DNA from 2 places in the Paenibacillus sp. SEL1 genome. Region 1 is predicted to be linked to the other one. Evidence: riboswitches for the same ligand, from Rfam matches in the RefSeq annotation. Region 1 holds a riboswitch; the other holds the start of a gene.

Region 1 (5,311 bases):
GCTCGCTCAAGCTATGCAGCAGGCATGGGTTGCTTTTGCACGTGACGGGAAGCCTGTGCTGTACGAGGAGGCTTGGCCGATGTACGACAGGGAAGAGCGGACTACAGCTATTTTCCATCAGGATATTAAAATGGAGCACGATCCCGAAGGAGATAGACGCCGGCAGTTAACCGGTCAGATGACCCTATAAGTAAGCAAGAGAGAAATCACCCCAAGTACTCAAATGGAAAAAGCCTTCGCCCGTAATTTGTATACGGACGAAGGCTTTTGTTAGTCATTAGATGTACTGCCGCTCATTCTTACTTGCATGAAATTGCAACGATACGATGTGTAACTTAAATCTTAAATCGCTTAACCAGCTGTTGCAAATCCTGGGCCATGTTGGACAACTCCTGAGACGAAGATGCGATTTCCTCCATGGCCGCCATTTGCTCCTGAGCGGCAGCAGATGTTGTCTGCGAACTGTCCGCCGAATTGCGAGACAGACTTGCCAAATGGGTTACAGTAGCCGAAACTTCCTCCGTACTGGCTGAGATTTGTTCAGCTGCAGCCGACACACTTTGTATTTGTTCCACAATATGAGATGTAGAGCGTTCAATATTCGTAAATGCACCTTCTGCATCTTGGCTAATACGTAATCCTTCACCTACCTGGTTACGAACATTACCGTTCATAGTAGCGGTGGAGCGTTGAATCAAATCGAGCATCTGAGTAATGATCTGACTGATGGAATCTGCGCTTTCCTTGGATTGCTCAGACAGCTTGCGTACCTCTATAGCGACTACGGCAAATCCACGCCCGGCTTCGCCAGCTCTGGAAGCTTCAATAGACGCGTTCAGAGACAACAAATTGGTTTGCTTGGCAATGGCGGCAATAGCTGTATTCATCTGCTTCGCATCGTCTGAGAGCTGGGATAGCTCATCCATCAGGCTAGCCGTTTGGCTTACAGCTTCCAGAATACGGTCCATTTGTGTCCGCACATGGCTGATCATTTGACTGCCTTGAGCTACATCATGCTCGGTTTGTCCTGCTGAATCCACGATGGAGCTTGCTGATTCGGCAATGGTGCTGACACCCTTGGCCATTTCTTCAACGGCATTAGCGGTTTGTTCGGATGCCTCGGCGCTGGTGGCTGCATTTTCTGCGGATTCCATAACCGTTTCCGCTACGTGTTGTACGGACTCCGTCGTTTGCTCTGTGCTTTCCTTGATCATCAGAGAAGAGGAAGCAAGTCGGGAGGACGTTTGATTGACCTCGGAAACCATCGTATGCAAGGAATGAGTCATCTGGTCAAAATTCTGTGCCAGTTCGCCGAACTCATCCTTGCTGGATAGGTTAACACGTTCGGTCAGATTTCCGTCACGGACGATGCGTGTTCCTGCCTGCAGCTTGCGCAGCGGAATTAAGAACGAGCGGACCATAAGCACAATGATGATCGCAGCGGCAAGTATGGAAATGACAATCACAATTAGGCTTTGCTTCAGAATCGGTTGGGCTGCATCACTGTAATCCTCCAGATCCGACAGTGCGACAATGCTCCATCCGGTGAGAGGGTCCTTAAGTGTAAAGGCCAGCATATCTCGATTCATAAATTGAATTTGCGACATGGAAGGAGTATCATTTTCGACGGTTGTCGCCACTTCGGGAAGTCCCTCTATGGCGTCAGCCGGTTTTTTGCCTGTCTTGTTAAAGGCTGTTCCAGTCCCAGATACAACTTTATGTTCAGAATCAACAATAATGAGTCCTCCGCGTTCACCAATCTTAACAGACTGCAGACTTTCACCCATCTTATCCAGATTCAAAGCCAATGCAATAGCTCCTTCACCGTCCTCCAGCGTTCCCGATATATTAACGACTAAATTCCCTGTCGTGACGCTGGCAACTGGAACACCGACGAATACTTTGCCCTTTTCCAGCATCGCATTTTTGTACCATTTTCTCTCCCGGGGGTCATAATCGGCCTCCTGTTTTTTCGGCGAACGTATGTATTGCCCTTTCGCATTGCCGAGAAGCGCGGCATCTAGCTCGGGATGAGCCTTGACGATAACATCCAACTTTTTCTGAAGGGCCTCTTGGTTGGTACCAATGGAATCAGAATTGATTTCAGTGGTAAGCACATCCAGGTCTTTCATAATAGGCGCTACATACTGATTGACATTGCTCCGGATCAGATACAGATTCGTGTATACGGAACCGCCCATTTGCTGACTGAGTTGTGTTGTAGCCCCCTGATAGGAAAAGTACCCGATAAGTACGCTCGGAATCAATAACACAGCCAAAAAAGATATTATTAATCTTGTCCTCATTAAATAAAACTGCTTGAGAAACCTGTTCCACCACGGAACTGTTTGTTTTGTTTTAGTCATAGCTCTTGCTCCTCTGTGTCTGATGATCACTACATTCTTTTATTCGACAGAAACCGACTAATTTTATAGATGTAATCTTTGAGAAACGAAGAATAATTACATGTTTTAGACACTTTTTCTGAAAGATAAGTCTAAAGCACTATATTTTATATGAATACGAATACATAAAAAAGCCAAATCGGAGATGCAAAAGCATCTTCACGATTTGGCTTGGGTGAGTCATGAAAGGGACGTTGAACTGTTAATTTTTTTGCTGACGTGAAATCATAAAGAGCGTAATCCAGATGAGCATAAAACCAGTCAATTGTGCTACAGTGACAATTTGCTGAAAGGCGATCCAGTTAATCACGACACCAACCATGGGAAAGCTCAGTTCTGCCATCGTAGCATAAGACGCTTTGGTCGTACTTAAGCCTTTGTAATACAGCAGCAAGCTGAGAAGACCCGGAAGCAATGCCTGCAATAGCAGATTGATAATCACAGCTGCGCCCGCCCATGTACCGGCAGGCATATTCCATGGCGCATGCTCTACAGAGGTGAGGACAATCAGCAGAGGGAGCGCCACCATGAAGCGGAGGGAGGTTACTGTTTCATATTTCATTGAACGAAGCAAGTAACTTCCCATGACTGTCGAACCGCCCCACAGCACTGCTGCACCGAGTGCAAGCAGACTACCAACCTGAACAAAATCACGAACATGTCCGAAGGGGAGCGACCAACCGAAGGTCAGAAGATACGTCCCGAACAGAGCGACAACAATTAATAATCCAAAATGACGCGGCAACATTTCCTTCAAAATAATACGGGCTAGAACAATAGCGACCAAGGGTTGAAGCTTCTGGAGTAAGAGTACAGCATTCAAATCACCATTGCTGAGTGCCATAGTGAAAATCACGCTGGCCAGAGCCGAGCCGCCCCACGAGACGAATAAAATAGCGAAAACTTGACGAAGCCGTACCGCTTTGAGTTCCTCACGATGCTTCCACAGCATCGGTGTCAGAGCGAGGAAAAGCAGCACATGCTCCATAAGTACAATTTGTGTTGAAGTAAATGACTTTAGCAAAATAATACGAAAAAGCGGGTCTGCGCCCCACAAGGCTGCTCCAATTGCGACCAGCCAAAAACCGCTTTTCATGTGGGAGCTACGATCAAAACCTTTGGATGTTAGTACAGTAGAAGATTGACTCATACTCAATTAGCTCCTTGCGAATACAGGACCGGTGGCACAAAAACCCCCGTCCATGGCGAAAGGCCATGCAAGACGGGGGTTGATCAAATAAACTTGCCGCTTTATGCAAGTTAAATGAAGTTGCTGCAAAACTAATAACGCAGTATTCATCCACTTCGCGGCATGTTGATATTTCGATCTTCTTCCATCCGGACTTTACCGTCGGCTTTGGCATCTCACCAAATCAGTCCGTATCCTGTTGCCAGATACAGAGTCGCGGGCTTAGCTCCATGAGCCATACCGCCGGTTGGGAATCTCACCCTACCCCGAAGATCCTTATTCCGTTTTTAATTTCTCCTATAGGATATACCTGTTTTAGAATGAAGTCCAGTGAAAAATGTGTGTATATCTAACAATGATTTTCATCTTTTTTTTGAAAGCGCTCTACGAAATTACATATTACGAGGTAATATCCTTATACTCAATACGTCGAATCGCCGCATAAGCCACAAGCATTCCTAGTAGAGAGAAGCCAATTTGCACGGGGGCTATGGAGCTAAGTGTAGCGCCGTTATTATTGGAGAAAAGCAATGCTACAATCAGGATTGAGGTCACAATGGTGGTGGGTACAGAGTATCTCCGCATCCCCATATACAGCGGAACCAATCCCATAAAGCTGGCAGCAACGGCATTGATCAGCGTCCGTGCTGATTGTTGGCCCAGTATGGAAAGAGTAAGGTTATCCGGTACAATCAAGACAAACTGGTTGAGCAGATGAATAGCAGCCGTAATGATTATTTCCGAAATAATAATAGACAAGAACGTAAACAGCAGCACAACCAAGAGCTTGGCGATCATCAGCTTTTGACGGTGAATCGGATACATGAACAAGATCGTAATCGATTTGGATTTAAATTCTCCGACGATAAAGCGGCATAGCAAAACGGAGGAAAATACAATAAATGTTGCTCTCACAAAATTGTCTATTAGATCCAAGAGTTGAGTGTACTGTGTGAATTCGGGTATTCCTTCACTTTGACTGTCCAGCGCGATAATACAGAGCAGCCCAAGAATGCATGCATTGGCAATCAGTGCTGATCGGATATAACCCGCGAGATGAAATTTTTTCAGCTCCAACTGCATCAATTTAAGCATGGAGATCACCTCCGTTTAACAGGCGCAAAAAGTAGTCTTCCAGCGTGCTGCTTTTCTGATGAATGGCATCCACCTCTATATCGTTTAAAATGAGCGTTTTCGTAATTTGTTTCTGCGGTACATTTGAATCGTAAATACGTATACTCTGTTCATTTAGTACTCTTATATTATTCAGATTCAGATGATGGGAGAGGACATAGGTCGCTTTTTTACAATCGTTGGTCGTAAATTCGATATATTCCGTATTGGTTTCCCGCACCTGCTCCATCGATACTTCCTCAATCAGTCGTCCGTGATTAATCACGCCTACCGTATCCGCAATCTGCTCTATTTCCGCTAAAATATGACTGGACACGAGCAGAGTCATCCCATATTCCTTGCATAGCATGTGGAATAATTGGCGGATTTCCTTGATTCCCACGGGGTCCAGACCATTAATGGGTTCATCCAAAATGAGTAGCTCTGGCTTAGTCGCAATAGCGCGGGCAATCCCAAGACGTTGCTTCATTCCCAGCGAAAAATCCTTTACCGGCTTGTCATCCGCATTTCGCAAATTCACTAATTCCAGGGCATCCCGAACAGCCTGCTTATTATAGTAGCCCATGTATTCACAATGAAGTTC
Region 2 (5,311 bases), 2.0 Mb from region 1:
ATCCACGGAAGCATCCGTTTTATGTATGTTTTTGTTGCGATCAAGCCGATAGAGAAGCCCTTTTTTCAAACCTGTTATGAGAATGGCCGGAACATCGTAATTTATTTTAATCATCCCGTATAGAAATCTGATCTCTAGATGCGCCCGATCATCATTGTCATGTTTGGCAATATCCAGCTTCAATCGAATACGAGAGAGCAGAATAGCCAGCACAAGTAATATAACGACGATGATGGCGATACTGATCCATTTCCACACTGGCGAGTCCTCCCTACCTTTTTGCTATAAATATCATGGCAAAAATAGTATGACCGTTCGCCGGAAAATCATGCATCTTAAATACCAACAGCCAGCCCCTAAATACTTGAGGACTGGCTGTCTATTTGAAATTTTACATAAGTGAGCCGCAAGATCCGGATGAACTTTATTGGGATTCAAGATCCAGATCGTTGGCTGCAGGCTGGCTGCTCTCCAGACGCTCGAACAATAATTGAGTCTCTTCCTCCAAATTGTCCGAATCTTCGAACAACTCCGGTTGTGGTAGATCTGCCAAAGAGCCCAGACCGAAATAATCCAAAAATGATTTCGTCGTTCCGTACAATATTGGCCGTCCGATGGCTTCAGCTCGACCTTTCTCTTCAATGAGCTCCTTGTTGACCAGTGTATGTATGGCCCGCTCGGATTTGACCCCCCGAATCTCTTCGATTTCAACTCTTGTAATGGGCTGGCGGTAGGCCACAATGGCCAGCGTCTCCAAAGCAGCTTGAGACAGTGAGGCACGTGCCGGAGAGTATGCGAGCTTTTCAAAGTAAGGTGCATGTTCGGATAAAGTTGCAAGCTGATAATGACCGGCAATACGGACAAGTTGCAGGCCTCTTCCCCCCTGCTCCATGTCCTGCTTCATATCTTCCAGGCACTGTTCAACCAGCTCTTGCTGCTGCTCTACAATGTCGGCGATCTGCTTGGTGGACAACCCTTCCTCTCCTGCGAGAAACAGCAGTCCCTCAATAATTGATTTCAGCTTCAGATAATCCATTAACCCGTAAATCCCCTCTCCACTCCATTACAATATCATCGAAAAGCTTCTCCTGATAACAGAAAATTCGCTTCATTTTCATCAGTTCAAGGATAGCCAAAAAGGTCACAACCACTTCATGCCGATACATATCCTCATGCATCAGCTTGGAGAACAGCAGCCGTCCTCCATTCCCCACCATCTCTAAAGCTCCAATAACTTGCCGGATACGATCCTTGACTGATATTTCATCCCGATGAACACGGGTTACCGTCGTACGTCGTTCTGCTTTGCGCAAAGCACGCTGAAAGGCCGCAACCAAATCGCTTGCATGCAGCCCATGCACCGGATTTGCGGGTTCAGTGGGCAGGAATGCGCTTAGATCTTCTGGCTCCTTGCCATAAATTAGACTCCGCTCCCACTCACGTTCACTTAGATGGCGAGCAATCCCTTTATATTTACGATACTCCACCAGCTTGCGGACCAGTTCCTCACGTGGATCATAATCCTCTTCCTCATAAAAATCCAAATCGTCATATTCCATCACAGGTGGCTTGGGAAGCAACAATTTACTCTTAATAGATAAGAGCGTCGCCGCCATCACCAGAAACTCGCTCGTAATGTCCAGTTCCAGCTCCTGCATACTGTGCAAAAAAGCCATATACTGATCAGTAATATCGCTAATCGGGATATCCTGAATGTCGATCTCGGCTTTATCAATCAGATGCAACAGTAGATCCAGCGGACCCTCGAATGTTTCCAGCTTGTAATTTACGACTGTCAATGTGCTTCCCCCTGCCTTACTCCAATCATCATTCAACAATACCTTTCCCTATAGCACTTATGCTCTACGTTATCAATCCCTCTTTCTGTAGTATATACGTCATCGCCTTGCTTAACAATCCAATCCCTTTTTCACCTTGCAGTTTATAGCGTTCTATTCAGCTATTCCTATAATTAAAATTGCTTGCCGAGATTGGCCATTTCAATCGCAGCCAATGCAGAATCCCAACCTTTATTACCAGCCTTCGTGCCTGCTCGTTCAATAGCCTGTTCAATGTTTTCTGTAGTCACTACACCAAAAATAACGGGCACTCCCGTTTTCAGGCTGCTCGCTGCCACACCCTTGGCCACTTCATTGCAGACGATATCATAATGTGAAGTAGAACCACGGATGACCGTACCTAGCGTAATTACGGCATCATATTTGCCGCTTGCAGCCATTTTTTGTGCAATCAGTGAAATTTCAAATGCACCCGGAACCCAAGCTACATCAATTTCATCTTCCTGTGCACCATGTCGTTGAAGTGCGTCAATTGCGCCGCTTAACAGCTTGCTCGTAATAAACTCATTAAATCTGCCTACCACAATACCATATTTCAAACCGTTCGATACGAGATTACCTTCTAGAAAACGTGCCATGTTTAATCAACCTCTCTTAGTTTAATTATTTAGGGACTTCGGACAATACTTCAGATTTACTTGGAACCGAGATGTATTTTTACAATGACAAACGACGACGGTAGTCCACCAAATGCTGAATACTGATCAGCTTTAATTGATGCCGCTTGGCGACCACTGCCAGATCAGGCAGGCGGGCCATTGAGCCATCTTCCTTTATAATTTCGCAAATGACCCCAGCAGGCTTGAAGCCACTGAGTCGGGCCAGATCAACAGCCGCTTCAGTGTGACCAGCACGCTGCAAGACACCACCATCGCGAGCAATCAGCGGGAACATGTGACCAGGCTTACGGAAATCACTTCCTGTGACCGCTTCGTCTGCCAAGGCGCGTACAGTCAAGGAGCGCTCGGCCGCTGAAATACCCGTTGTTGTCTCCATATGATCTACCGATACCGTAAAGGCAGTACCGTGGAAATCTGTATTTTGCTCTACCATAGGATGCAATTCCAAGGCCTCGGCTCTTTGTCGTGTGATTGGCACACAGACCAACCCGCGACCTTCTGTAATCATGAAATTAATGACCTCAGGCGACGCTTTTTCAGCCAAAGCGATAAAATCGCCTTCATTTTCGCGCTGTTCATCATCCACTACAATAACAACTTTACCGTTTTTTAAGTCCTCCAACGCTTCTTCGATGGAATCCAAACGAATCTCTTCGTCATGTTCCAACTCGCCATGCTCTATGACGTTTGCCATTGCACTTGTTTGGCTACCTCTATCCATAACACTTTCCTCCTTATGTCTTGTGCCACGAATGCTCCTAAACAAGCTTACCCTTCAATATCAGGCAAAGCCGTGTTTCGCCAAATAGTCCAAACTGAGAGGAGCTTCTTCTACTCTCTCCGCCTCCGCTGCACCTCTGTAATTTAAAAGCTGTTCTACATATTTGCCCAAAATATCGCATTCGATATTGACGGTATCTCCCTCACGTTTGGCTTGTAAGGCCGTTTCGGATAAGGTGTGGGGAATAATGGATACGGCAAAGGTATCTCTCGTACGCTGTGCGACTGTGAGGCTGATACCATCAATTGTGATTGACCCTTTGAGAAGAATATATTTAAATAATGTTTTATTTTTAGGCTCAATTTCGAACACAACTGCATTCTGATCTGATGTTACCCCGCGAATCGTTCCCGTCCCGTCCACATGTCCTTGCACGATATGTCCTCCGAACCTTCCGCTCGCCGCCATCGCTCGCTCCAGGTTGACTCGGCTGCCTGATCTCAACTCTTTCAGATTACTGCTGCGAAAGGTTTCCGGCATCACATCAACCTTAAAGTCTTTCGTACCGATCTGTATCGCCGTCAGGCAAACGCCATTCACTGAGACACTGTCTCCTATTTTCAAATCGCCCAACACCACGGAACCCGAAATCCCCAGCACCATCGCTTCACCGCTTTTGGAAATAGTTTGAATGCGACCCACTTCCTCGACCAATCCGGTAAACATGCCTTCACTCCTTTCCACTACATTTCAGTTTATCCCTAATTCATCAGCTATAAGCGCAAAAAACCCCCAGTTCGGATTCAATCCGTCATGGGGGTGATGAGAGTCACATTTGTAGTATACAAGCGCAGTTCATATGCATCTTAAGACGACATGAAATCATAGGTTTGCCAATAGAAAGCATGACTGAGGATACAACCAAATACGCTCTGAACACCATCAAAAAGAAAGCTTAAGCAAGCTATCGCCCGATGCTGTCCTACAACGAAATAAGCCGTACGCACAATTGGGTATGCTAAAAATCGGCACATGTCACGTCATGCACATGCGCTTCGTATCCTTCTCCCATCCAGACTATACTGTCGGTCCCGGATTTGCACCAGGTCCACCTTCTGCCGATCATTCAGCATCCGGGTCACGGACTAAGCCATGCTGTTTCTCACAAAAACGGTCCACAAACATGTCATCACCGCCGGTGGGGAATTTCGCCCCGCCCCGAAGGATCTTGCTCTTATTTAATTGAATTAACATTAAACTTGTTACGTATATTAGCACCGACTTCTAAAAAAAGCAAGTTATCTAATAGAAGCTCCTGCTTTGGTTTTGACATATTGGCTGGAGAGTTCTTCAAACCAGGTTTTATCATTCATATGAAGCGCCAAGTCAATCAGATCAGCCAGTTCCTCGACTCCCAACTCTGTTGCATGATCAAAGGTAATTACGGCTGAAGCAACCGGTCCCCGTCCTTCCTCAGAACTTGCTTCATAATCCAGTCGCACATCAACATGTCCGTCAATAAACTCGCATTTCAGAAAATAAATAATTTCGCACATTAAAATGGGGCGTACCTGTGTTTCTAACACGCAATCCATCACCTTGGCAGAATAATGCTGGTTCGTCAGCGTGAATTTGTGTTCTGTCGCTGCCAACGATGCCCGTCCAAAATCATCCGTGAACTTTAGCTCCACTGGCTGGATGTTCATAACCTTAGGGATCTGCTTCTTTATAATTTCGATTATTTCAACTGTATTCAGCTTAATCATTACCTGCACCTCATTGCATCTTAAAATTCAGAAGAAAACTTTTTAACGTGCCTCTTATAGGCCTCCACTCCTATATCGGAAATCATTACCTGTTTTTTTATGCTTCAACCCATAAACGACAAAAAAGATTCTTTGCGCAATAAACGCAAAGAATCTTGATTGAACCACTACAGTAACAGCGGCTAACAATGTTAATCGATGATTATGCAAAAAACGTAATTATAGCTCTGAAATTTCATGTTTCTTTTTCAGGATAGTCCAGCGACGCTCAATCTCCTGCTCAAAGGTAGCCAGCGTAGCCTCCTCCTTGAGAAGATGCTTCGTTTTACCCATTAATTTCAACCA

What was found. Region 1 has a riboswitch for FMN ahead of ACYCSE_RS15550 (DMT family transporter). Riboswitches for the same ligand answer to the same signal wherever they lie in the genome.
Region 2: another riboswitch for FMN. It lies ahead of ribE (riboflavin synthase); the one in region 1 lies ahead of ACYCSE_RS15550 (DMT family transporter).

Annotation. Positions count from the first base shown of each region.
Region 1 is NZ_CM137723.1:3,416,229-3,421,539, forward strand. It holds gene ACYCSE_RS15540 (carboxylesterase/lipase family protein) at 1-190, shown strand, start outside; gene ACYCSE_RS15545 (methyl-accepting chemotaxis protein) at 336-2,366, opposite strand; gene ACYCSE_RS15550 (DMT family transporter) at 2,608-3,555, opposite strand; FMN riboswitch at 3,728-3,872, opposite strand; gene ACYCSE_RS15555 (hypothetical protein) at 3,994-4,689, opposite strand; gene ACYCSE_RS15560 (ABC transporter ATP-binding protein) at 4,682-5,311, opposite strand, start outside.
Region 2 is NZ_CM137723.1:5,438,052-5,443,362, forward strand. It holds gene ACYCSE_RS24930 (DUF2953 domain-containing protein) at 1-258, opposite strand, end outside; gene scpB (SMC-Scp complex subunit ScpB) at 425-1,036, opposite strand; gene ACYCSE_RS24940 (segregation and condensation protein A) at 1,005-1,799, opposite strand; gene ribH (6,7-dimethyl-8-ribityllumazine synthase) at 1,973-2,437, opposite strand; gene ribB (3,4-dihydroxy-2-butanone-4-phosphate synthase) at 2,517-3,200, opposite strand; gene ribE (riboflavin synthase) at 3,261-3,926, opposite strand; FMN riboswitch at 4,257-4,430, opposite strand; gene ACYCSE_RS24960 (IDEAL domain-containing protein) at 4,499-4,966, opposite strand; gene ACYCSE_RS24965 (thiamine pyrophosphate-dependent enzyme) at 5,186-5,311, opposite strand, start outside.